Regions from separate parts of the Variovorax sp. GW823-FHT04F07 genome, predicted to be linked through region 1. Evidence: predicted binding sites of a transcription regulator. Region 1 holds the regulator's gene; the other holds the start of a gene.

Evidence for each region. The regulator HrcA, encoded in region 1, represses chaperone genes, less so after heat shock. The targets are predictions, from matches to a motif close to TTAGCACTCNNNNNNNNNGAGTGCTAA.
Region 2: AC1RAA_RS24040 (co-chaperone GroES) is a predicted target of HrcA. The motif match lies at 1,613-1,639, and genes of this name have one in related genera.

What each region holds. Positions count from the first base shown of each region.
Region 1 is NZ_JBXAIG010000003.1:380,575-392,319, forward strand. It holds gene AC1RAA_RS17080 (efflux RND transporter periplasmic adaptor subunit) at 1-551, opposite strand, end outside; tRNA gene AC1RAA_RS17085 (tRNA-Ile) at 783-859, opposite strand; gene hrcA (heat-inducible transcriptional repressor HrcA) at 895-1,902, opposite strand; gene AC1RAA_RS17095 (NAD kinase) at 1,934-2,839, shown strand; gene recN (DNA repair protein RecN) at 2,877-4,559, shown strand; gene rapZ (RNase adapter RapZ) at 4,562-5,434, shown strand; gene mutY (A/G-specific adenine glycosylase) at 5,448-6,482, opposite strand; gene AC1RAA_RS17115 (dynamin family protein) at 6,523-8,496, opposite strand; gene mutM (bifunctional DNA-formamidopyrimidine glycosylase/DNA-(apurinic or apyrimidinic site) lyase) at 8,600-9,415, opposite strand; gene AC1RAA_RS17125 (tetratricopeptide repeat protein) at 9,487-11,343, shown strand; gene AC1RAA_RS17130 (lipoprotein insertase outer membrane protein LolB) at 11,344-11,745, shown strand, end outside.
Region 2 is NZ_JBXAIG010000005.1:467,282-479,026, reverse strand. It holds gene AC1RAA_RS24050 (plasmid partitioning protein RepB C-terminal domain-containing protein) at 1-552, shown strand, start outside; gene AC1RAA_RS24045 (hypothetical protein) at 1,003-1,317, opposite strand; gene AC1RAA_RS24040 (co-chaperone GroES) at 1,726-2,016, shown strand; gene groL (chaperonin GroEL) at 2,073-3,728, shown strand; gene xylB (xylulokinase) at 3,893-5,359, opposite strand; gene AC1RAA_RS24025 (AraC family transcriptional regulator) at 5,412-6,353, opposite strand; gene AC1RAA_RS24020 (carbohydrate kinase family protein) at 6,369-7,337, opposite strand; gene AC1RAA_RS24015 (transaldolase family protein) at 7,361-8,032, opposite strand; gene AC1RAA_RS24010 (L-iditol 2-dehydrogenase) at 8,059-8,847, opposite strand; gene dalD (D-arabinitol 4-dehydrogenase) at 8,844-10,223, opposite strand; gene AC1RAA_RS24000 (ABC transporter ATP-binding protein) at 10,315-11,352, opposite strand; gene AC1RAA_RS23995 (carbohydrate ABC transporter permease) at 11,370-11,745, opposite strand, start outside.

The DNA.
Region 1 (11,745 bases):
GTCACGGCGGAGCGGCCGATGCGTCCCGCGATGGGCGCGGTGATGCGCGTGAAGTCGAGGTTGATGCGCGCCGCCTTCACGGCCGCCTGCGCGGCCTTCACGCCGGCTTGCGCCTGCACCAGCGCCGCCCGCGCTTCTTCGTGCTCCTGCCTGCTCACGGCATTGGCCTTGACCAGTTCGCCGAAGCGATCGGCCTTGCCGCGCAGGCTGGCGATGGCGGCCTGCGAGGTGGCCAGCGTGGCCTGCGCCTGCTCGTGCGCGGCCTCGAACGGGCCGGGCTCGATCTCGTACAGCACCTGTCCCGCGCGGACCATGCCGCCCTCTTCGAACAGCCGCTTGCGCACGATGCCGTTGACCTGCGGCCGCACCTCGGAGACGCGGTAGGCGGCCGTGCGGCCCGCGAGCTCGGTATGCACGGCCACGTCGCTGGCGTGCAGCGCCACCACGCCGACTTCGGGCGGCGCGTCATCGGTGGTGGAAGCCTGCTTGGCGCCGCATGCAGCGAGCGCGAGCAGGGCCATCGGAAGCAGGAGCTTGAAAAGCGGGGTCATGGCCATCGGGAATCGCAGTGCGGCGCGCGCAGGGATCACCCGGCTCGTTACATTTGCACTCAAATGGTGCATTCTGCCTTCGATGTTGCATTGCAACCTGAAGGAATCCTGTGTTTGCCGTAGGTGAAATCGGCGGCGGCCGCAGGCCTCGCTCGCGCCCTCGCGGCTGCAAAGAAAAAGGCCGCGCAATGCGGCCTTCGTCGGAGTGTCTGCAGAGGGGGGAATGTGTGGTGGTAGGCCGTGAGTGGCTTGAACACTCGACCAACGGATTATGAGTCCGCTGCTCTAACCAACTGAGCTAACGGCCCACGCGGGCCCGATTCTATGCGCCGCGCGCAGCCGCTTACTTGCGGTGGCTCAGCGCGTTGCTCACCAGCCGCGACGTGATGTCGACGATCTGGATCATGCGGTCGTACGGCATGCGGGTCGGGCCGATCACGCCCAGCGTGCCCACCACCTGGCCGTCGACCTCGTAGTTGGCGCTGACGATCGACAGCTCCTCGAAGGGCACGACCTGGCTTTCGCCGCCGATGAAGATGCGCACGCCCTCGGCCTTGCTCGACACGTCGAGCAGCCGCATCAGCTGCGCCTTCTCTTCAAAAAGATCGAAAGCGCGCCGCAGCTGCCCCATGTCGCTGGAGAAATCGGTCACCGACAGCAGGTTGCGCTCGCCGGAGATCACGACGTCGTCGGCCTGGGCGTCGGTGAGCACTTCGGAGCTGACCTGCACCGCGGCCTGCATCAGCGCGGCGATTTCACCGCGCAGCTTCTCGACCTCGGACTGCAGCCGGTCGCGCACCTGCTCGATCGTCAGGCCCGCGAAATGCGCATTGATGTAGTTCGAGGCCTCGACCAGTTGCGACTGCGAATAATCGGACTCCGGAAAGATCACGCGGTTCTGCACGTCGCCGTCGGGCGAGACGATGATCACCAGCAGCCGCCGCTCCGACAGGCGCAGGAATTCGATCTGCTTGAACACCGAGGCGCGCCGCGGCGCCATCACCACACCGACGAACTGCGACAGGTTCGACAGCAGGTGGGCGGCGTTGGCAATCACCTTCTGCGGCTGGTCGGCCGCCAAGCTCGGCGTGCTCATCTGCTCGCGCTGCGCGGTCAGCATGGTGTCGACGAAGAGCCGGTAGCCGCGCGTGGTCGGCACGCGTCCGGCCGAGGTGTGGGGGCTTGCAATGAGCCCCAGCGCCTCGAGGTCGGACATGACGTTGCGGATGGTCGCGGGCGAGAGATCCAGCCCCGCCGAACGCGAGAGCGTGCGTGATCCGACGGGTTGCCCATCGGCGATGTAACGCTCGACCAGCGTCTTCAACAGCAACTTGGCACGGTCGTCCAGCATTGCAAGATTTTAGTGTTGTAATTTGTGAGCTATGACCTCACGCTTTCGTCACGTCGCCCTGATCGGCAAATACCAGGCTTCCGGCGCCCGGGCGCAGGCCGATGCGCGCGACGGCGTGATGGAGGGCATCGGCGCCTTCCTCGAATCGCAGGGTTGCACGGTGTTCGTGGAGCGTTCGTCCTGCGAGGACACCGACGCACCGCCCCACCCGCGCTACCAGGCGCTCTCGGTCGAAGAAATCGGCCAGCGCTGCGACCTCGGCCTCGTGGTCGGCGGTGACGGCACCATGCTCGGCATCGGCCGCCAGCTCGCGTGCTATGGCATCCCGCTCATCGGCATCAACCGCGGCCGGCTCGGCTTCATCACCGACATCCCGCTGGACAACTACCAGGCCACGCTGATCCCCATGCTGGCCGGCGAATACGAAGAAGACCACCGCAGCCTGATGCACGCGCAGGTGCTCCGCGACGAGGCCGTGGTGTTCGACGCGCTCGCGATGAACGACGTGGTGGTCAACCGCGGCGCCACCTCGGGCATGGTCGAGATGCGCGTGTCGGTGGGCCGCCATTTCGTGGCCAACCAGCGCGCCGACGGGCTGATCATCGCGTCGCCCACGGGCTCGACAGCCTACGCGCTGTCGGCCGGCGGGCCGCTGCTGCATCCGGCGGTGCCGGGCTGGGTGATGGTGCCGATCGCGCCGCACACGCTGTCCAACCGCCCCGTATTGCTGCCCGACGCCGACGAGATCGTGATCGAGCTGGTGAGCGGGCGCGACGCCAGCGCCAATTTCGACATGCAGTCGCTCGCCTCGCTCGCCATCGGCGACCGCGTGGTGGTGCGCCGCTCCGATTTCCGGGTGCGCTTCCTGCACCCGCGCGGCTGGAGCTACTTCGACACGCTGCGGAAAAAACTCCATTGGAACGAAGGGGGCTCCTGAATGAAGGACCACGCCCCCAGCTTGAGGACGAACTGAGATGGCTTTGCGACGCATCGCACTGCGCGACTTCGTGATCGTGCGGTCCCTTGAACTCGACCTGTCCGCCGGCTTCACGGTGCTGACCGGGGAAACCGGCGCCGGCAAGTCCATCCTGATCGACGCACTGCAGCTGGCGCTGGGCAACCGCGCCGACGCCGGCGCCGTGCGCGAAGGCGCCGAGCGGCTCGACGTGAGCGCCGAGTTCGACGCCGACCCGGCCCTGGCCGGCTGGCTCGACGAAGGCGGCTTCGAGGCGGGCGACGGCCTGCTGCTGCGCCGCACGGTCGATCTGCAGGGACGCAGCCGCGGCTGGATCAACGGCAGCCCCGCCACCGCCACGCAACTGCGCGAACTCGGCGACCGCCTGCTCGACATCCACGGCCAGCACGCCTGGCAGAGCCTGACCCGCCCCGAGGCCGTGCGCGGCCTGCTCGACGCCTACGCGGGCGCGCGCACCGACGCGCTCGACGCCGCCTGGCAGAGCTGGCGCCAGGCGCTCTCGGCGCTCGAGCACGCACGCTCGGCGCAAGACTCGCTGCAGCGCGAGCGCGAGCGGCTGCAGTGGCAGATTTCCGAAGTCGCGAAGCTGGCGCCAGGCGCCGACGAATGGGAAGAACTCTCGGCCCACCATTCACGCATCTCGAACGCGCAGGCGCTCATCGACGCGGCCCAGGGCGCAAGCCAGGCGCTCGAAGACGACGACAACGGCGCCCTCGCCGCCCTCACGCGCGCCGCGACGCTGCTGCAGAACTGCGAGCACATCGAGCCCGAATTCCGCACGCTGGGCGAGGTGCTCGCCTCCTGCGTGGCGCAGGCCTCGGACGCGGCCCACTCGCTGCACGGCTACCTGCGCGACACCGACACCGATCCCAAGACCCTCGCCGAACTCGACGAGCGCATGGGCCTGTGGATGTCGCTTGCGCGCCGCTACAAGCGCACGCCGGCCGAGCTGCCCGCGCTGCTGGCCGGCTGGCAGGCGGAGCTGCAGGCGCTCGACGCGCAAAGCGACCTCGAAGGCCTGGAACGCGCCGAGCAGAACACCCAGCAGGCCTACATGAAGGAAGCCAAGGCCCTCGGCAAGATCCGCAAGCAGGCCGCGCCGCGCCTGGCCCAAGCCGTCACGCAGGCGATGCAGGGCCTGGGCATGCAGGGCGGGCGCTTCGACGTCGACCTGCAGCCGCTGGCACAGCCCGGCCGCGCCGGCCTCGAAGAAATCTCGTTCCTGGTGGCTGGCCACGCCGGCAGCACGCCGCGCGCCATCGGCAAGGTGGCCTCGGGTGGTGAGCTCTCGCGCATCGCACTGGCCATCGCCGTGACGACCAGCGAACTGGGCGCCGCGCAGACGCTGATCTTCGACGAGGTCGATGCCGGCGTCGGCGGTGCCGTTGCCGAAACCGTGGGCCGCCTCATGAAGCAACTCGGCCGCGACCGCCAGGTGCTCGCCGTGACCCATCTTCCGCAGGTGGCAGCCTGCGCCGATCACCACCTCGTGGTCGCCAAGCGCCAGACGACGGCGGCCGGCACGGACGGCCCGCGCACCGAAAGCGGCGTGTCGCGCCTCGCCGCTGACGACCGCGCCCGCGAAATCGCCCGCATGCTCGGCGGCGAAAAGGTGTCGGCTACCTCGCTGGCCCATGCGCGCGAAATGCTGGGCCACAAGACGCCGGCGACCGCCCCATGAACATGAATCTCGACCTCGTCCTCATCACCGGCATGTCGGGCTCCGGCAAGTCGGTGGCGCTGCACGCGCTGGAAGACGCCGGCTACTACTGCGTCGACAACCTGCCGCCCGAACTGCTCACCGCTTTCATCGCGCTGCAGCACGAACAGCAGGCCACGCGCGTGGCGATCGCGATGGACGTGCGCAGCGGCGTGTCGCTGCCGATCGTTCCGCAGCAGCTCGAAGCGCTGCGCGCCGACGGCGTCTCGCTGCGCTCGCTGTTCCTCGACGCGACCACCGACGCACTGTTGCGCCGCTATTCGGAAACCCGCCGGCGCCACCCGCTCTCGCGCCAGGAAAGCCGCACCGACGTGCCCGAACAGCACCGCGTGCTGGTGCAAGCCATCGAACTCGAACGCGAATTGCTGGCCGACCTGCGCGACGGCGCCGACGTGATCGACACCAGCCTCATCCGCCCCGCGCAGCTGCAGAGCTACATCAAGGGGCTGATCTCGGCGCCGCAGAACGCGCTGACGCTGGTGTTCGAATCCTTCGCCTTCAAGCGCGGCGTGCCGCTCGATGCGGACTACGTGTTCGACGTGCGCATGCTGCCCAACCCGCACTACGTGCCGGCGCTGCGCGCGCTGACGGGCCGCGACGAGCCGGTGATCGAATGGCTGCGCGAGCACGACGACGTGGCGCGCATGTTCGACGACATCGAGCAGTTCCTGACGCACTGGCTCGACGCCCTCGCGCGCGACCACCGCAGCTACGTGACGGTGGCCATCGGCTGCACGGGTGGGCAGCACCGGTCGGTGTTCCTGGTCGAGCAGCTGGCGCGCGCCTTCGGTGCCCGCTGGGGCGCGCTCAAGCGCCACCGCGAACTCGACGCCTGAGGGCGGAGGCCGTTCAGGCCTCGGCGGTTTCCAGCAGCTTGCGCATCGGGGCGGGCAGCCCCAGCCGGCTCCACTCCTGCGCCTCGACCCAGCGCGCGCCCTCGCCTTGCGGCTGGACGCCCTGCAGCAGCACGGGGTGCAGGTGCAGGTCCTTGTGGGTCAGCACGTGCACGAAGGGTGGCAGTTCCTGCGTGTCGTGCGCCGCGCCCGACGGCAGGGCCGCGAGCAGGTCGTCGTGGCTGTCGAACACCGGCAGGCAATGCAGCCCCGCCCAGATGCCCTTGGCCGGCCGCTTCTCCAGCCACACGCGCCCTTGCGCGTCACGCGCCAGCAGCACCCACAGCGACTGGGCGCTGCGCTTGAGCTTGCGCGTCTTCACCGGATAGCGTTCGGGCGCGCCCTGGCGCAGGCCCACGCAGCTCGCGTTCACCGGGCAGATCATGCAACTGGGCTTGCGCGGCAGGCAGACCGTGGCGCCCAGGTCCATCAGGCCCTGCGTGTAGCTCGCCACCGCCTCGCGCTGGCCTTCTGGCGGCAGCAGTTGCGTGGCGAGGTCCCACAGCGCGCGCTCCTGCGCCGACGACGACATGTCGCCGTCGAAGCCGAGCACGCGCGTCAGCACGCGCTTCACGTTGCCGTCGAGGATGGCCACGCGCTCGCCGAAACAGAAGGCCGCAATCGCGGCCGCGGTCGAGCGACCGATGCCGGGCAGGGTCACGAGTTCGGCGGCGGTGTGCGGAAAGGCGCCGCCGAAGCGCGCGACCACCTCCTGCGCGCAGCGATGCATGTTGCGCGCGCGGCTGTAGTAGCCGAGGCCGCTCCACAGGCCGAACACCTCGTCCTCGGTGCCGGCGGCCAGCGCCGCCACGTCCGGGAAACGCTCGAGAAAGCGCGCAAAGTAGCCCAACACGGTCGTGACCTGGGTCTGCTGGAGCATCACCTCCGAAAGCCAGACGCGGTACGGATCGCGCGTGTTCTGCCACGGTAGCTCGCTGCGCCCATGGCTGCGCTGCCAGCGCACGACCTGTGCCGCGAAATCGGGGGGCAGCGACAGGGAAGGAGAGACGGCCGCCCGCGCGGCGCTGCGCTCAGGCCGCACGCAGTTGCTCGCCCGCGATGGCGGCGGCCGCAGCAGGCGGCTGGCTGCCGTGCTGCGCGATCAGCGAGGTGAACTCGTGCAGCCGCTCCTGCAGCGCGGCCAGGTGGCTTTCTTGCGCGGCGATCTCGGCCAGCCGGTCGTCGAGGCTGCCCGCGGCGTTCTGGATGCGTTCGATCGCCTCGATGCGCTTGCTGAAATTGCGGCGGCGCTCCTTGAGCTGCGCATCGATCTGCGCGCTGGCGCCCTTGCTCCAGCGCTCGACCTCGGTCATGGCGGCTTCGTTGACGAGCCGCAACCGGCTGGCCAGCGCGCGCACGAGCTTGTCGCAGAAGTCGGCCTGCGCGAGCTTGATCAGGTTGCCCACGCCCAGGTAGTGGATGTGGCTGCGCTCGATCTGGCCCAGCTCCTGCTCGAAGCCGCTCAGGTCGGGCTCGGCCGGCGCCTGCAGCGTGAAGCCCTGCTCGGCGTTGAGCTGGCGGAAGGTGGCGTGCAGCATCGACTGGATCTCGGCCGTGGTCGCCTGCACTTCGCGCAGGTTGTTGCGCAGCGCATCGAAGGTTTCGCCGTACACCTTGCGCACGTTGAACTTGACGCCGGGGCGCTTGAGCGCCGCGGCCAGCTTGACCATGTCGGCCTTGAGCGCCGTGCGCCCGAGCACCGCGTACACCTCGCGCAGCAGCTTGCCCTGCACCGAGCGCAGCGCCAGGATGCGGGTGTTGCTGCCCTCGAATTCAGCATGTTCCTGGTCGATGCGCGCACGCATGTGGCGGATCACCGACACGTTCTTGCCGCGTAGGCCCTGCAGTTCGAGCGCCTGCTCCGACAGGTCGCGCTGGCGCACCTTCAGCAGGCGCTCGGCCTCGGTGCGCAACGCGGTCATGCCGGCATCGACGGCGAGCCGCAGCATGGTTTCGCGCTTGCCGAGCACGCCTTCGCCGAGCAGTGCCTCGAGCGCCGGCAGCCGGCTGGCGTCGAGCAGGGTCGCGTCGTGAGCGATCTTGGCCTGCAGGCCCTTCTGCGCCGACACCGGCAGCACCTGCGCCAGCGGCACCTCGAGCAGCCGGGCCGCGCCTTCGCGCTGGCGCTCGATCTGTTGCGCGATCTGCGCCGGGGTGCTCAGCGTGTCCCACAGCGTGTCGATCTTGTTGAGCACCACGAAACGCGTGTCGTGGCTCTCGTCGCCCGTGATCAGGTGCTCGCGCCAGATCGACAGGTCAGAGCGGGTCACGCCGGTTTCGGCGCCCAGGATGAAGACAACGGCATGCGCCTGCGGGATCAGGCTCACGGTGAGTTCGGGCTCGGCGCCGATCGCGTTCAGACCGGGCGTGTCGAGGATCACGAGGCCCTGCTCGAGCAGCGGATGCGGCATGTTGAGCACCGCATGGCGCCAGCGCGGAATCTCGACGCGGCCTTCGGCGTCCTGCACCGGGTTGTCGTCGGGCGTCTCGGGGTTCCAGAAGCCGAGCGCGCGGGCTTCGTCCTTGCTCACCCAGCGGACTTCGGCCACCTTGCCCATGGCGCGGGCCAGTTGCTCGGCGTCGCCCACCTCGATGGGCAATTCGGTCCAGCGCGTGGGCCGCTCGCGCCAGTGGGCGAGCGAATGCGGTTCCAGGCGGGTTTCGATGGGCAGCAGGCGCAGCTTGGGCGCCAGGGCGGCGTCGTAGCCCAGCTCGGTCGGGCACATCGTGGTGCGCCCGGCGCTGGCCGGCATGATCCGCCGCCCGTAGCCGGCAAAGAAGATCGCGTTGATCAGCTCCGACTTGCCGCGCGAGAACTCGGCCACGAAGGCCACCATGACCTTGCTGGTGCGGATCTGGTCTTCGAGGGCGCGCAGCCGTTCGGCCACAGCCTGGTCGAGCAGCTCGTTGTCGGTCAGCCAACGGGACAGCCACTGAAGGCGGCGGGCGAAGTTGCTCCGCCAGGCGCCGTGCTGATCGAGCTGTTGGTTGAAAGAGCGGCTCAAGGGGAAGATGTAAGTAAGAATTTACAAATATAACATCGCCACATGGCGAACGGGGTACCGGCAGGAGTTTGCCCCGAAGCAGCCGCCATCGGGCGCACCGTCCCTAGGATTTCTGGCAATGGGGGCAGTAATAAGTAGAGCGCTGCCCCTGTTTCAGCTGCCGGATCGGCGTGCCGCACACACGGCACGGCTCGCCCGCGCGGCCGTAGACGGTCGCTTCGAGCTGGAAGTAGCCGCTTTGCCCGTCCACGTTCGAGAAGTCGCGCAGGGTGCTGCCGCCCTTCTCCACCGCCCGCGCCAGGATGTCGCGCACCGCCGCATGCAGCTTGGCCGCGCGCGGCCGGCTGATGCGCGCGGCCGACAGGGTCGGGCGGATGCCGGCGATGAACAGCGCCTCCGACGCGTAGATGTTGCCCACCCCCACCACCACGTCGCCCGCGAGCAGCACCTGCTTGATGGCCGTGCGGCGTTTCTTCAGCCCCGCGTGGAAAGCGTCGAGGTCGAAGGCATCGCCCAGCGGCTCCATGCCCAGTCCGCCGAGCAGCTTGAGGGCCCAGGGCGCCTCTTCATCGTCCACGTAGACCACGGCACCGAAGCGGCGCGGGTCGTTCAGCCGCAGCGTACCAAGCTCGGTGACGAGGTCGAAGTGGTCGTGCACGCCGGGTTCCGGCAGGTGGATGTCGAAACGCAGGCTGCCCGACATGCCCAGGTGCAACAGCAGAAGCCCGCGGTCCAGGTCGATCAGCAGGTACTTGCCGCGGCGGCGCACCTCGCGCACGCGGCGTCCGACCAGCGCCTGCGGCACCACCATCAGCGCCCAGCGCAGCGGCTTGCCGATGCGCACGGACTCGATGCGCGCGCCGGCAATGCGGTCGGCAAAGCCGCGCCGGGTGACTTCGACTTCGGGTAGTTCAGGCATGAAAAGTAAAACTCCGGCAGCGACGAAGCCCCATGCGGCGCTCGTTCAAATGGCTGGATTATTATGGTCAGATGAACCCATCGCCCCGCCGTCACCGCCTTGCGGCGGCCGCGTCTCTCGTGCTGCTTGCTTATGCAACGCACGCACAATCTCTCGAACCCACCGCCGCCGGCAACCCGCCTCCCGCCATCGAGCGCACGGCACCGCCGAAGCCGCCGGTGCGCCCCCGGACGACCCCTGCGGCCGCCAAGCCGGCCGCCGAAGCCGCGCTGCCGTCGGCGCTGACGGCCGACCTGTTCTACGAAATCCTCATGGGCGAGATCACCGCCCGCTCGGGCGACCCCGGCTCCGGCTATTCGCTGGTGCTCGACGCCGCCCGGCGCCTGCGCGACGGCAAGCTGTTCCAGCGCGCGGTCGAAATCGCGCTGCAGTCGCGCTCCGGCGACGCCGCCATTTCCGCGGCACGCGCCTGGCAGGAAGCACTGCCCAATTCGCGCGATGCCCGGCGCATCGAGCTACAGATCCTGATCGCGCTGAACCGCATCAGCGAAACCGTCGAACCGCTGCGCGCCGAAGTGGCCGCCACCTCGCAGATCGAGCGCCCCCTGCTGATGGCGGTGATCGCGCGCACCTATGGCCGCGCCGCCGACAAGAAGCTGGCCGCCTCGGTGGTCGAGCAGGCGCTGGTCGATGAGCTCAAGAGCCCCACGACCGGCGGACTGGCCTGGGCCACCGTGGGCCGGCTGCGCCTGAACGCCGGCGACCCCTCGGGGGCGCTGGACGCCGCGCGCAAGGGGCAGGCCATCGACCCGTCGTCCGAGGCACCCTCGGCGCTGGCGCTCGAGCTCATCGACCCGGGCCAGCCGCTGGCCGAGCCGATCGTCACGCGCTACCTCGCGAACAACCCCAAGGCCTCGCCCGACCTGCGCATCGCCTATGCGCGCACGCTGGTCGAGAACCGCCGCTTCAGCGACGCCACCACGCAGCTGCAGACCCTGACCGCCGCGCGCCCCGAGCTGGCGGAGCCGTGGCTGCTGCTCGGCAGCCTGCAGATGCAGGCCCGCCAGGAAGCGGCGGCCGAAACCTCGCTCAAGCGCTACGTCGACCTGATGACGGCGCCGGGCCAGAGCCAGGACGCCGGCGACATCGCCGACCGCAAGCGCGGGCTGACGCAGGCGTATCTCGTGCTCTCGCAGCTGGCCGAGCGGCGCAAGGATTTCCAGGCGGCCGACCGCTGGATCACGCGCATCGACAGCACTGACAACCAGAGCGCCATCCAGGGCCGCCGCGCCAGCCTGCTCGCCAAGCAGGGCAAGCTGCCCCAGGCCCGCGAGCTGCTGCGCGCCCTGCCCGAGCGCACTGCGGAGGAGCGCAAGCAGAAACTGCTGGCCGAAACCCAGCTGCTGCGCGAAGCCAAGCAATACCAGGCCGCCTACGACCTGCTGGCCCAGGCCTCGGCCGCCGCGCCGGACGACGGTGACCTCGTCTACGACCAGGCCATGATGGCCGAGAAGCTCAATCGCCTGGACGACATGGAGCGGCTGCTGCGCCGCCTCATGACGCTCAAGCCCGAGAGCCAGAACGCGTACAACGCGCTGGGCTACTCCTTTGCCGATCGCAAGATCCGGCTCGACGAGGCGCGCACGCTCATCCAGAAGGCCGTGCAGCTCGCGCCCGAAGACCCGTTCATTGCCGACAGCCTGGGCTGGGTCGAGTTCCGGCTCGGCAACACGGCGGAGGCGATCCGCATCCTCGAGGCAGCCTACAAGACGCGGCCCGACCCCGAGATCGGCGCGCACTTCGGCGAAGTCCTGTGGTCGGTCGGCCAGAAGGACCGCGCGGTCGCGATCTGGAAAGAATCGCTGCTGACCGACGCCGAGAACGAGACGCTGCAGGAAACCCTCAAGCGCCTGCGCGTCAAACCCTGAATGGCATCGATCACGCACACGGCTCCCGCGCGGGGCGACGAGTCCTTCACCCGCCGCGCGGCGCTCGGCGCGGGCGGCGGTGCACTGCTGCTGTGGCTCGCGGGCTGCGCCCAACTCTCGGGCGGCCCGGCCGCTGCACCCGGGCGTTCGGCCAGCTGGAGCGGGCGCATGTCGCTGCGCATCGACAGCGAACCGGTCCAGACCTTTGCCGCCCTGTTCGAGCTGCGCGGCTCGGCCGAAACCGGCGACCTGACGCTGACCACGCCCATCGGCAGCACGCTCGCGCAACTGCACTGGGCGCCGGGTGAAGCCCTGCTGAAGAACGGCAGCGAGACCCGCCGCTACGACTCCGTCGACGCGCTGATCGAAGCCGCCACCGGCGCCGCCATTCCGGTGGGCGCC
Region 2 (11,745 bases), on a different contig from region 1:
ATTGTGCGAGCGGCTGAGCGGGGGGTCTCCGTGCAGCAGTTGGCGGAAGCGCTCGATGTGTCGCCCGGCGCTATCCGAGAGAAATTCCGGTTGCTTGAGGGAATTTGTAGCGAAGCTGTGGCGCTATTGGCCGATAAGCCCGCTACCTACGGCATGTTTCCTATTCTCAAGCAGATGAAACCATTCCGACAGATCGATGTTGTACAGACCATGATCAATCTCGGAAACTACTCGATAAAGCTGGCGGCTGCGATGCTGCAGAACACCCCTTCGGATCAACTCATGAAGGGATCTGCAGCCAAAACACAGCGAGGAGGTCCTGTCGAGGCGATCGTACGTCTAGAGCGAGAACTGTCGGCTATGCAAGCCGATACTCGGCTGCTTGAAGAGGACTACGGGCCTGCAAGTCTTCAGCTGGAGATCATCAAAACCTACATCGGCACATCGTTGCTGGAGAACGCCGCAGTCGTTCGATGGCTCGCGAAGCAAAAGCCCGAGTACCTGCAGCAACTGCAACGGATCGCAGACATTAAAGAACTCCCCTTGCAATAGTCGAACATGGAAGAGCACCCCATCTGCACTGACTGACGTTCGGAGCTCGGGAACTACCATCTCGGCGTCCAGTGACCCCAGCCGCATTTCCTGCTCCGCCGGTATGCTCGACAGCGTAATCCGTGTCTGGCCTTCGGAGAGGCTGGAACTTCAAACATCATGACTGCGTTCATCAGGTTCGCCATGTACCGCGGGCTCTGACCAGGCGAGTACAAATAGATGGTACGACAGACATCGTCAAGCCAATTTTCGTCGAGTTCGCCGCCTGCGAATTCGCGAAATGCGCCTTTGAACTCTTCCAGCCATGCTTTCTGACAGGTCAACGTGCAATCGGCGATTGCGACAGGCTTGCGAGGTTTTTTCATTGCTGAGTACGACGCGATGGCAAGTTTTCGATGAGAAGGATGATCTTGCGTCATCGCTGGTTCAGAATTAGGCATGGAGAGTGCCTTACTTCGAGGATCGTGCCACGATCTTTCGCTCGGTTTCGCCCCGGAATCGGTCGAGATGCGTTGCAACGCGCACCTGCATCTCTTTCAACTGCTCCACACCCGCGGGCCCGCCTTTCACTGGTGCGTTACGCGTCATCTCCAAGAGTCGCTCCATCCGAGCTGTGAACTCTGACAGCCGGTCGGAGTACTTGTCCGCGAACAAGTCTTCGAGCAAGAAGCGCACCGTGGTGATGCGGGCCGACTGCTCAAACTGCTCTTCCCAAATGGGCTGCAGGTTCGCTTCGAGAAGCACCATCACGTCTTCCTTGTCCATGTGTCCACCCCTAAAGAGGCCCGTGCTGAGGAAAAACGAATTCTGCGCCGCAGGTGGACAGGAAATCGTTAGTGGCAACAACTTTGACTGACTTTGCCAGTCTCATTACCTCCTCGCAGCAAGCCCATTGCGCCGACGAATCAAATTTAACCCGGGTAAATTAAAAGAAAACGAATGTCCAGTGGCGTGCTCACGAAACATCACTGGCGTTCCGCAGTGTTTCCCCGGAAAAGCACGGCGGTGCCAAACGGCGGCAAGGGCGCCGCCCTTGAAAGGTCATCGAATGCCCTTATGATTAGCACTCGCTGCTGACGAGTGCTAACAGCCCTCCCATCCAGTCGACAGGTCGCCGGTTTCTCCGGCGCCCGACCACAAACAAACCCGTTTCTTACCCTTCCAGGAGATGCAATGAAACTTCGTCCTTTGGCCGATCGCGTGATCGTCAAGCGTGTTGACAGCGAAACCAAGACCGCCTCCGGCATCGTCATCCCCGACGCAGCCGCCGAAAAGCCCGATCAGGGTGAAGTCCTGGCCGTGGGCCCGGGCAAGCGCAACGACAAGGGCGAACTGGCCGCACTGACCGTCAAGGTCGGCGACCGCGTCCTGTTCGGCAAGTACAGCGGCCAGACCGTCAAGGTCGATGGCGACGAACTGCTCGTGATGAAGGAAGACGACCTGTTCGCAGTCGTCGAGAAGTAATTCTTCTCCTCCCTTTCGATCCCATCCAAATTCAATCCATTCGGAGTTAATTCATCATGGCAGCAAAAGACGTAGTCTTCGGCGGCGAAGCCCGCGCACGCATGGTCGAGGGTGTCAACATCCTGGCCAACGCAGTCAAAGTGACCCTGGGCCCCAAGGGCCGCAACGTGGTGCTCGAGCGTTCGTTCGGCGCCCCCACCGTGACCAAGGACGGTGTGTCGGTCGCCAAGGAAATCGAACTCAAGGACAAGCTGCAGAACATGGGCGCCCAGCTCGTGAAGGAAGTGGCCTCCAAGACCAGCGACAACGCTGGTGACGGCACCACGACCGCCACGGTCCTGGCACAAGCCATCGTTCGCGAAGGTTTCAAGCTGGTGGCTGCCGGCATGAACCCGATGGACCTGAAGCGCGGCATCGACAAGGCTGTCACGGCCCTGGTCGCCGAGCTGAAGAAGGCTTCCAAGCCCACCACCACCTCGAAGGAAATCGCGCAAGTCGGCTCGATCTCGGCCAACAGCGACGAAACCATCGGCAAGCTCATCGCTGACGCGATGGACAAGGTCGGCAAGGAAGGCGTGATCACCGTGGAAGACGGCAAGTCGCTGGACAGCGAACTCGACGTCGTCGAAGGCATGCAGTTCGACCGCGGCTACCTGTCGCCCTACTTCATCAACAACCCCGAGAAGCAATCGGCGCTGCTCGACAACCCCTTCGTGCTGCTGTTCGACAAGAAGATCAGCAACATCCGTGACCTGCTGCCCGTGCTGGAGCAAGTCGCCAAGGCTGGCCGTCCGCTGCTGATCATTGCCGAAGAAGTCGAAGGCGAAGCCCTGGCGACCTTGGTCGTGAACACGATCCGCGGCATCCTGAAGGTCGTGGCTGTGAAGGCTCCTGGCTTCGGCGACCGCCGCAAGGCCATGCTGGAAGACATCGCCATCCTGACGGGCGGCAAGGTCATCGCTGAAGAAGTGGGCCTGACGCTCGAAAAGGTGACGCTGGCCGACCTGGGTCAAGCCAAGCGCATCGAAGTGGGCAAGGAAAACACGATCATCATCGACGGCGCTGGCGCTGCTGGTGACATCGAAGCCCGCGTGAAGCAAGTTCGCGTTCAGATCGAAGAAGCGACCAGCGACTACGACCGTGAAAAGCTGCAAGAGCGCGTGGCCAAGCTGGCCGGCGGCGTGGCAGTGATCAAGGTTGGCGCTGCCACCGAAGTCGAAATGAAGGAAAAGAAGGCTCGCGTCGAAGACGCCCTGCACGCCACCCGCGCTGCAGTGGAAGAAGGCGTTGTGGCTGGTGGCGGCGTGGCTCTGCTGCGTGCCAAGCAAGCCGTGGGCGAGTCGGTCAAGGGCGACAACGCTGATCAAGAAGCCGGCATCAAGCTGGTGCTGAAGGCCATCGAAGCGCCCCTGCGCGAAATCGTGAACAACGCCGGCGGCGAAGCCTCGGTGGTGGTGAACGCTGTGCTGGCCGGCAAGGGCAACTACGGCTTCAACGCTGCGAACGACACGTACGGCGACATGCTCGAGCTGGGCATCCTGGACCCGACGAAGGTCACCCGCACCGCACTGCAGAACGCCGCTTCGGTGTCCTCGCTGCTGCTGACGACCGAAGCCATGGTTGCTGACGCACCCAAGGACGAGTCCGGCGCCGGCGGCGGTGGCATGCCCGACATGGGTGGCATGGGCGGCATGGGCGGCATGGGCATGTAATTTCGCTCGCCCCCAGGCTGCGCGGCACTTCGTGTCCGCTACGCCAACCCCCTACCGGGGGCAACACCTGCGGCCCGGCAAAGCCGGTTCCGCGGTGTTTCGCGAAATAGAAAAAAGCCCCGCTTCGGCGGGGCTTTTTTCATGGGGCGATCAGATGCGCTCGCTTATCGAAACTGGTCGCGCAGCGCCATGTACAGCACCTGGAATCGCGCATGCCGCGTCCTGTGCCCATCGTCCCCTTCGGACGAAGGCACCAGTTGCTGCTTGACCGGCGGCAGCGTGCACACCTCGGCCACCGCGCCACCATCGGCCAGCCATGCCAGGCGCGCCGCACCGAGTGCGCCACCGGTCTCGCTGCCTGCATAGAGCGTCAGCGGCACCTGGAAGATGTCGGCCAGCAACTGCCCCCACCACACACTGCGCGCGCCGCCCCCCACGAGCGCGACTTCGCGCAGCGGCATGTCGACCGGCAGGCGCAGCGTGTCGAAGCCATCGCGCAGCCCGAAGCTCACGCCCTCGACCACGGCGTAGGCAATCTCCGCGGGGCCGTGCGCATGCGTGAGACCGAACAGCACCCCTTGCGCGTTCGGGTTGTTGTGCGGCGAGCGCTCGCCCGACAGGTACGGCAGGAACAGCGGGCAACGCGCCCGGTCCGCCAGCGCGACCGAGGCCGCGGCTTCGAGCAGCGCCGCCTCGTCCGCGAACTTGAAGGTCTTCGCCGCCCAGCTCACCGCGCTGGCGGCCGAGAGCATCACCGACATCTGGTGCCAGCGCCTGGGCAAGGCATGGCAGAAGGCGTGCATCGCCTGTGCCGGGTTCGGCAGGAAGCGGTCGGTCGAGACGAACACCACGCCCGAGGTGCCGAGCGAGACGAAGCCCTGCCCCGGCTCGACGAGCCCCATGCCGACCGCGCTGGCGGCGTTGTCGCCCGCGCCGCCGGCGATCTTCACGCCCTCGCGCAATCCCCAGCGCGCCGCCAGTTCCGGCTCGAGCAGCGCGGAGACTTCGCTGCCTTCCACGAGCCGCGGCATGTGGTCGCGCGTAAGCCCCGTGGCGGCGAGCAGTTCGTCGGACCAGTCGCGCGCGCCCACGTCGAGCCAGAGCGTGCCGGCCGCGTCGGACATCTCGCTGACCGCTTCGCCGCTGAGCATGAAGCGCAGCCAGTCCTTCGGCAGCAGCACGCGCGCCACGCGGGCGAAGACCTCGGGCTCGTGCTCGCGCACCCACAGCAGCTTGGGCGCGGTGAAGCCGGGCATCGCGAGGTTGCCCGCGATCTCGCCCAGGCGCGGCACGGCGCGCGTGAGCGCCTCGCACTGCGCACCGCTGCGGCCGTCGTTCCAGAGGATGGCCGGGCGCAGCACGTCGCCCGCCGCATCGAGCAGCGTGGCGCCGTGCATCTGGCCCGACAGGCCGATGGCGCGCACCTGCGCCAGCGCCTTCGCATGCGTGATGCGCAACTCGGCCATGACGGCCTCGAGCGCCTGCCACCACTGGGCAGGCGCCTGCTCGGACCACAGCGGTTGCGGCCGGTCGACCGTGAGCGGCGCGCGTGCCACGCCGACGATGCGGTGATCGTCCGCGAGCAGCAATGCCTTGAGCTCGGACGTGCCGAGGTCGAGTCCCAGATACAAGATGGTCTCCCTGATGGCGCCTTCGGAGCGGGCGCGTTCGCCTTGAAAGAAGTCAGCCGAAGCGCGTGTCGGCCTGGCGCCTGAACTCGCTGGGCGTCATGCCCTTGATTTCGAGAAAGCGCCGGTTGAAGTTGGCCACGTTGTTGAAGCCCACCTGGTAGCAGATGTCGGTCACGTAGTGGTCGGTCTGCATCAGCAGGTGGCAGGCGCTGTTGATGCGCACGCGGTTCACGAAGTCGGTGAAGCTGTTGCCGGTCGAGCGGCGGAAGAAGCGACTGAAGCGGCTCTCGCTCATGCCCAGCTCGGCGGCCACGTCCGACATCGAGATCGAGTCGGTCATGTTGTTGGTGATGCGGTTCACGATGTCGTTGATCTGGTCGACCTGCGCATCGCCGTCGCTGCCCTGCACGCCCTGCATCTGCACGCTCGACAGCAGCCGGTAGTCGGTGCACTGCGCCAGGTCGGCCATGAACTCGCAGAACAGGCCCAGCCGGCGCACGCCGCGCGCGGCCTTGATGGCGTCCCAGTGCGCCAGCGCCTGCGCCGACATGCCGAAGAACTCGATGCCGTGGCGCGCGCGGTCGAGCAGCGGCATCACGTCGCGCAGCTCGGGAATCTCGGCGGCCGCGCGCTCGATGGGCTCGTGACGGAACTGGATCACGCGGTCGCGCCCGGCGGCGCCTTCTTCGGGTACGTCGAGCGAGATCCAGTTGTGCGGCAGGCGCGGCCCGCACAGCACGAGGTGGCCGGGCTGGAACGGCCCGATCCAGTCGCCGATGAAGGCCTTGCCCGAGGTCTCGGTGATCAGGTGCAGCTCGTAGTCTTCATGGAAGTGCCATCGCACCAGCGGGCTCGGAAAGCCGTGTGCGAGGCAGCGCACCAGGCCGGTTTCTTCCGGGGCCTCGTAGCCCAGCGACGGGGAGCGTGCGAAGTCGCGCTCCAGCTCGGGTTGGCGTTGGCGAGGGATCGCGCGTTTGCGGGTGGTCGTGGTCATGGCGGCACGGATCGATCAGGGCCGGGAAGCGACGGCCTCGTTGTCTTCCTGCGAAAGCGCCGTGCGAACGGCTTCCAGCGTCGGTGGATCGGCGCCCTCGCGGGTGCAGTTCAGGGCCGCGGCGGTGGCGGCGAAGCGCATCACGGCGCGCCAGGCGTCGTCGCCGAGCTCAGCCAGTTGCGCCGGATGCTCGACGCCGTGCGCCAGCAGCGCCACCGACAGCCCGGCGGTGAAGGTGTCGCCCGCGCCGATGGTGTCGACCACCTCGACGCGCGGCGCGGCCACGGTGAGCGGCGCGCTGCCGGTGCGCCACAGCGTGGCGCCGGCACCGCCGCGCGTGACGACCACGGCGCGCGCGCCGGCCGTGAGGCACTCGGCCGCGAGCACATCGACCGGCCGCCCGGGGGCGAGCAGCGCGGCGTCTTCGTCGCTGAGCTTGACCAGGTCGGCCATGGCGAACCACTCGGTGACGCGGGCGCGGTAAGCGGCCATGTCCGGGATCAGGCTGGGCCGCACGTTGGGATCGAACACGATCACGCAGCGCCCCGTGTGGGCGGCCACGAGGTCGGCGATGCGCGACGACGCCGGCTCCTGCAGCAACGAGATCGAGCCGAAGTGCAGAAAGCGGCATTCCGCCGGCAGCTGCGGCAGCGGCTCGGGCGCCCAGGTGGCGTCGGCGCTGCCGCGTGTGTAGAAGGCGTAGCGGTTGGTCTGCGGCGTGCGCTCGACGAACGCCAGCGTCGACGGCGCATCGCTGCGCAGGATGAGCCGGGTGTCGACGCCGTTGCGTTCGAGAAAAGCCATCAGCCGCTCGCCGAACAGGTCGGTGGACAGCTGCGTGAGAAAGCCGGTCGGCTGCCCGAGCCGCGCACAGGCCACGGCCGTGTTCAGCGGCGAGCCGCCTTCGTGGCCGAGGAACGCCAGGGTGCCGCCTTCGCCGGCGGTGAAATCGATCAGGGCCTCGCCCGTGAGTGCAATGCGCATGGTGCTTGGATTTTCTTCTTCTGTCAGGGCAAGGCGCGGGCGTCGGCCAGGAAACCCGCTTCGGCAGCCAGGGTGGCAGGATGGTCGAGCAGCTCGGCAAAGAGGCGCGGCGGAATGGTGATGGCGCCCACGCCCAGCCCCAGCAGCGACAGGTAGGCCGCGCGCGAACGGATGCTCGCCACCAGCAGCCGCGTGCCCGAAGAAGGCCGTTGCGCGACCAGCGACTGCATCTGCGCGATGAGCGCCAGCCCGTCGATGCCGGCGTCTTCGAGCCGGCCGAGGTAGGGCGCCGCATAGGCCGCGCCCAGTTGCGCGGCGAAGTGCGCCTGCTCGGGCGCGTACACGGCGGTCCAGGTGACGGGCACGCCCTGGGCGATGAGCCGCGCGCCGGCGTCCAGGCCCTGGCGCGTGGCGGGAATCTTGATGACGAGCTGGCCGGGGTCGAACTGCGGCAGCAGGACGGCGGCGTCTTCCAGCATGCCGTCGACCTCGCTCGAATACACCTGCGCCTGCACCTGGCGCGCGCCCAGGTCGATGCAACGTTTCAGCAGACCGGGCACATCGGAGCGCCCGACGCCGGCGCGTTGCAGCAGCGTCGGGTTGGTCGTCACGCCGTGCACCACCGGGTGCGGCAGGCAGGCCTGCAGCTCGGCCAGGTCGGCGCTGTCGAGGTACAGGTGGAAGTCGTCGTTCATGCAGAAATGCGGAAGGAAGGTAGGGTTCAGCTCATGACATTGCCGCCGTCGACATTGAGGGTCTGCGCCGTGATGTAGCGCGCCTCGTCGCTGGCGAGAAACACCGCCGCCCCGGCAATGTCGCCCGGCACGCCCATGCGCCCGAGCGGCACCGCGAGGCCGACACGCCGCTTCTTCTCGCCCGGCGCCAGCCCCTCGGCCTTGGCGAACAGGCTGTCGACATGGTCCCACATCGGCGTGTCGACCACACCGGGGGCGATGCCGTTGACGCGGATGCCGTGCGGCGCCATGGCCAGCGCGGCGCTCTGCGTGTAGCTGATGACGGCCGCCTTGGTCGCGCAGTAGTGCGACACCAGCGCCTCGCCGCGGCGCCCCGCCTGCGAGGCCATGTTGATGACCGACGCGCCCGGCGTGCCGGCCTCGACCATGTGGCGCAGCACGGCCTGCATCACGAAGAACATGCCCTTCACGTTGACCGCGAAGAGCTTGTCGAACGAGGCCTCGTCGCTGTCGAGCAGCGGCGCGAGGTCGAACACGGCAGCGTTGTTGAACAGCGTGTGGACGGGGCCGAAGGCGACCTGCGCCTCGGCCAGCATGTGCGCGATGGCCTGCGTGTCGGTCACGTCGGCCGCGATGTAGGCGAGCGTGTCGGGGTGGGCTTGCTGCAGCGCGCGCACGGCCTCGGGCGCGGCGGTCGCGCGGTCGATCACGCTGCAGCGCGCGCCCTCGGCGATGCAGGCCTCGGCCACGGCCAGGCCGATGCCGCCACCGGCGCCGGTCAACAGCACATGGCGGTCCTGCAGGCGGCCACTCATGGCGCGGCCTTCTCTTCGATGAAGCGGGCCACGCGCTCGCCGGCACGGCGCACTGCGTCGACCAGCCGCGCATCGCCCGCGAGGCTGCCCCACAGCCCGGCATCGGCACACAGCGCCGCCACCGGGTCGGCCGCGTCGCAGATGGCGTGCGCGGCGGCGTCGTCCATGCTCTGGTCCTGGTAGGCATAGGGCAGCGCGCCCCGGTGCCAGCGCTGCAGGAACGCGAGGAACAGCGCGGGCAGCATCGCCACGCTGTCGATGCCCTGCCCGGCCGCCAGCCGCTCGCGCACGGTCGGCGCGATGAAGCCCGGGATCTTCGAGAAGCCGTCGGCCGCCACGCGCTGGTTGGTGTCGCGGATCGCGGGGTTGCCGAAGCGGTCGAGCACCACGTCGCGGTAGGCCGCGAGGTCGATCGGGCTCGGGCTCAGGCACGGAATGACGTCGTCGGTCACGTAGTCGAAGGCCATCTGGCGGATGGCCGCGTCGTGCGTGCCTTCGTGGATGAAGCCCAGCCCCGCCAGCGTGCCGGCCCAGGCGATGCAGCTGTGCGTGGCGTTGAGGATGCGGATCTTGGCCTCTTCGTACGGCTGCACCGATTCGACGAGTTCGACGCCCACGCGCCCCCAGTCGGGCCGGCCGGCGATGAAGTCGTCTTCGATCACCCACTGGATGAAGCTCTCGCCCGTGACCGCCGCGCCGTCGTCGCGGCCCGTGGCGGCGCGCACGCGCGCGCGCAGCTCGGGCGGCGGGCGCGGCGTGATGCGGTCGACCATCGCGTTCGGGCAGCGGGTGTTGGCATCGACCCAGGCCTGCAGCGGCGCGTCGCCGACAAGCGCGATGAACTCGAGCAGGCCCGCGCGAAAGCGGTCGCCGTTGTGGCGCAGGTTGTCGCAGTTCAGCAGCGTCACGGGGCCCGCCTGCGCGGCGCGCCGTGCCCGCAGGATCGCGCAGACCGCGCCGTAGATCGTCTCGCCGGCCTCGCCGCGCCGCGCGCGTTCGATGTCGGCCGCGAGGTCGGCGAACGACAGGTCGAGCTTGCCCTTGGTGTCGAGGTAGTAGCCGGCCTCGGTCACCGTGAAGGAGACGATGCGCGTGGATGGCGCGGCGCCGCGCGCGATCACCGGGGCCAGCGAGGGCTCGTACGACAGCACCTCGCGGATGGCTTCGATCTGCTCGTAGCGGTACTCGCCGGCCGGCGACACCGTCTCGAGCGTGTAGCGCCCGCCCTGGGCCTGCAGCGCCGCAACGACCTCGGCCATGTCGGGCCGGATGTTGGCGCCCGACAGCGACCAGCGGGTGTCGCCCGCATCGATCAGCCGCTGCAGGTAGACGGCCTGGTGGGCGCGATGGAACGAGCCGAGGCCGAGGTGAAGCACCGTGAATTCCGAAGGCGCCGGTGGGGTGGGCACGAGGCCCGCTGCTGCGAGGGTCACGGGGAAGGTCCGTTGAAAGTGAGGGGGCGTCGGATCAGGCGGCGACGGCGCGGCCTTCGCGGCTGAACAGGTGCAGCACGGACGGGTCGAGCTCGACCGCCACGTCGTCGCCGGCCTGCAGCGGCGTGCGTTCGTTCTGGCGCGCGATGAGCGGCACACCACCCACGTCCACGTGGATCAGCGTGTCGGCGCCCAGCGCCTCGATGAGCTCGACGCGGCCCGGCACGCCGGCGGCCGCGCCCTGCTTCGGATGCACGCGCAGGCCTTCGGGGCGCACGCCCAGGAAGCCGTCGCTCGGCAGGCGCCCGCCGGTGGCGGCGGAAAAGCTCGGGATCGCGCTCGCCGCCACCATGTTCATCGACGGCATGCCGATGAACTGCGCGACGAACTGGTTGGCCGGGCGGTCGTAGAGTTCGAGCGGCGTGCCGACCTGCTCGATGAGCCCGTCCTTCAGCACCACCACGCGGTCGGCCAGCGTCATGGCCTCGACCTGGTCGTGCGTGACGTAGATGGTGGTGGCGCCGAGCGCGCGGTGCAGCTTGTGGATCTCGACGCGCGTGTTGCCGCGCAGCGCCGCATCGAGGTTCGACAGCGGCTCGTCGAAGAGGAACACCTTGGGCGCACGAACGATCGCGCGGCCGATGGCCACGCGCTGGCGCTGGCCGCCCGACAAATCTTTCGGCGTGCGGTCCAGGTACTGCGTGAGGTTCAGCGTCTTGGCCGCGTACTCGACCTTGGTCCTGATCTCGTCCTTGGCCACGCCCGCGAGCTTCAGCGCGAAGGACATGTTGTCGTACACGCTCATGTGCGGGTACAGCGCGTAGCTCTGGAACACCATCGCCAGGTCGCGCTTGCCCGAGGGCGTCCAGGTGATGTCCTTGCTGTCGAGCAGCAGGTTGCCGCTGGTGATGGGTTCGAGCCCTGCGATCAGCCGCAGCAGCGTCGATTTGCCGCAGCCCGAGGGCCCGACGAAGACGATGAACTCGCCCTTCTGGATCTGCAGGTCGACGCCCTTGATGATGTGGACGTCGCCAAAGCTCTTCTTGATGTTCTTGAGTTCGAGGTAGGCCATGAGATGTCTCCCTTTCTTTACTTGACGGCGCCGAATGTCAGGCCCTGCACGAGCTGCTTCTGGCTGAACCAGCCGAACACGACGATGGGCGCAATGGCCATCAGCGACGCGGCCGACAACTTGGCCCAGAACAGGCCCTCGGGGCTGGAGTACGAGGCGATGAGCGTGGCCAGCGTGCCGGCCTTGGCGGAGGTGAGGTTCAACGCCCAGAAGGCCTCGTTCCAGCTCAGCACCAGGCACAGCAAGCCGGTCGATGCGAGCCCGCCGACCGACAGCGGCATCACGACATGGCGGAACTCGGTCCACAGGCTCGCGCCGTCCATGCGCGCGGCTTCGAGGATCTCGTTCGGAATGTCCTTGTAGGCGCTGTAGAGCATCCACACCATGATCGGC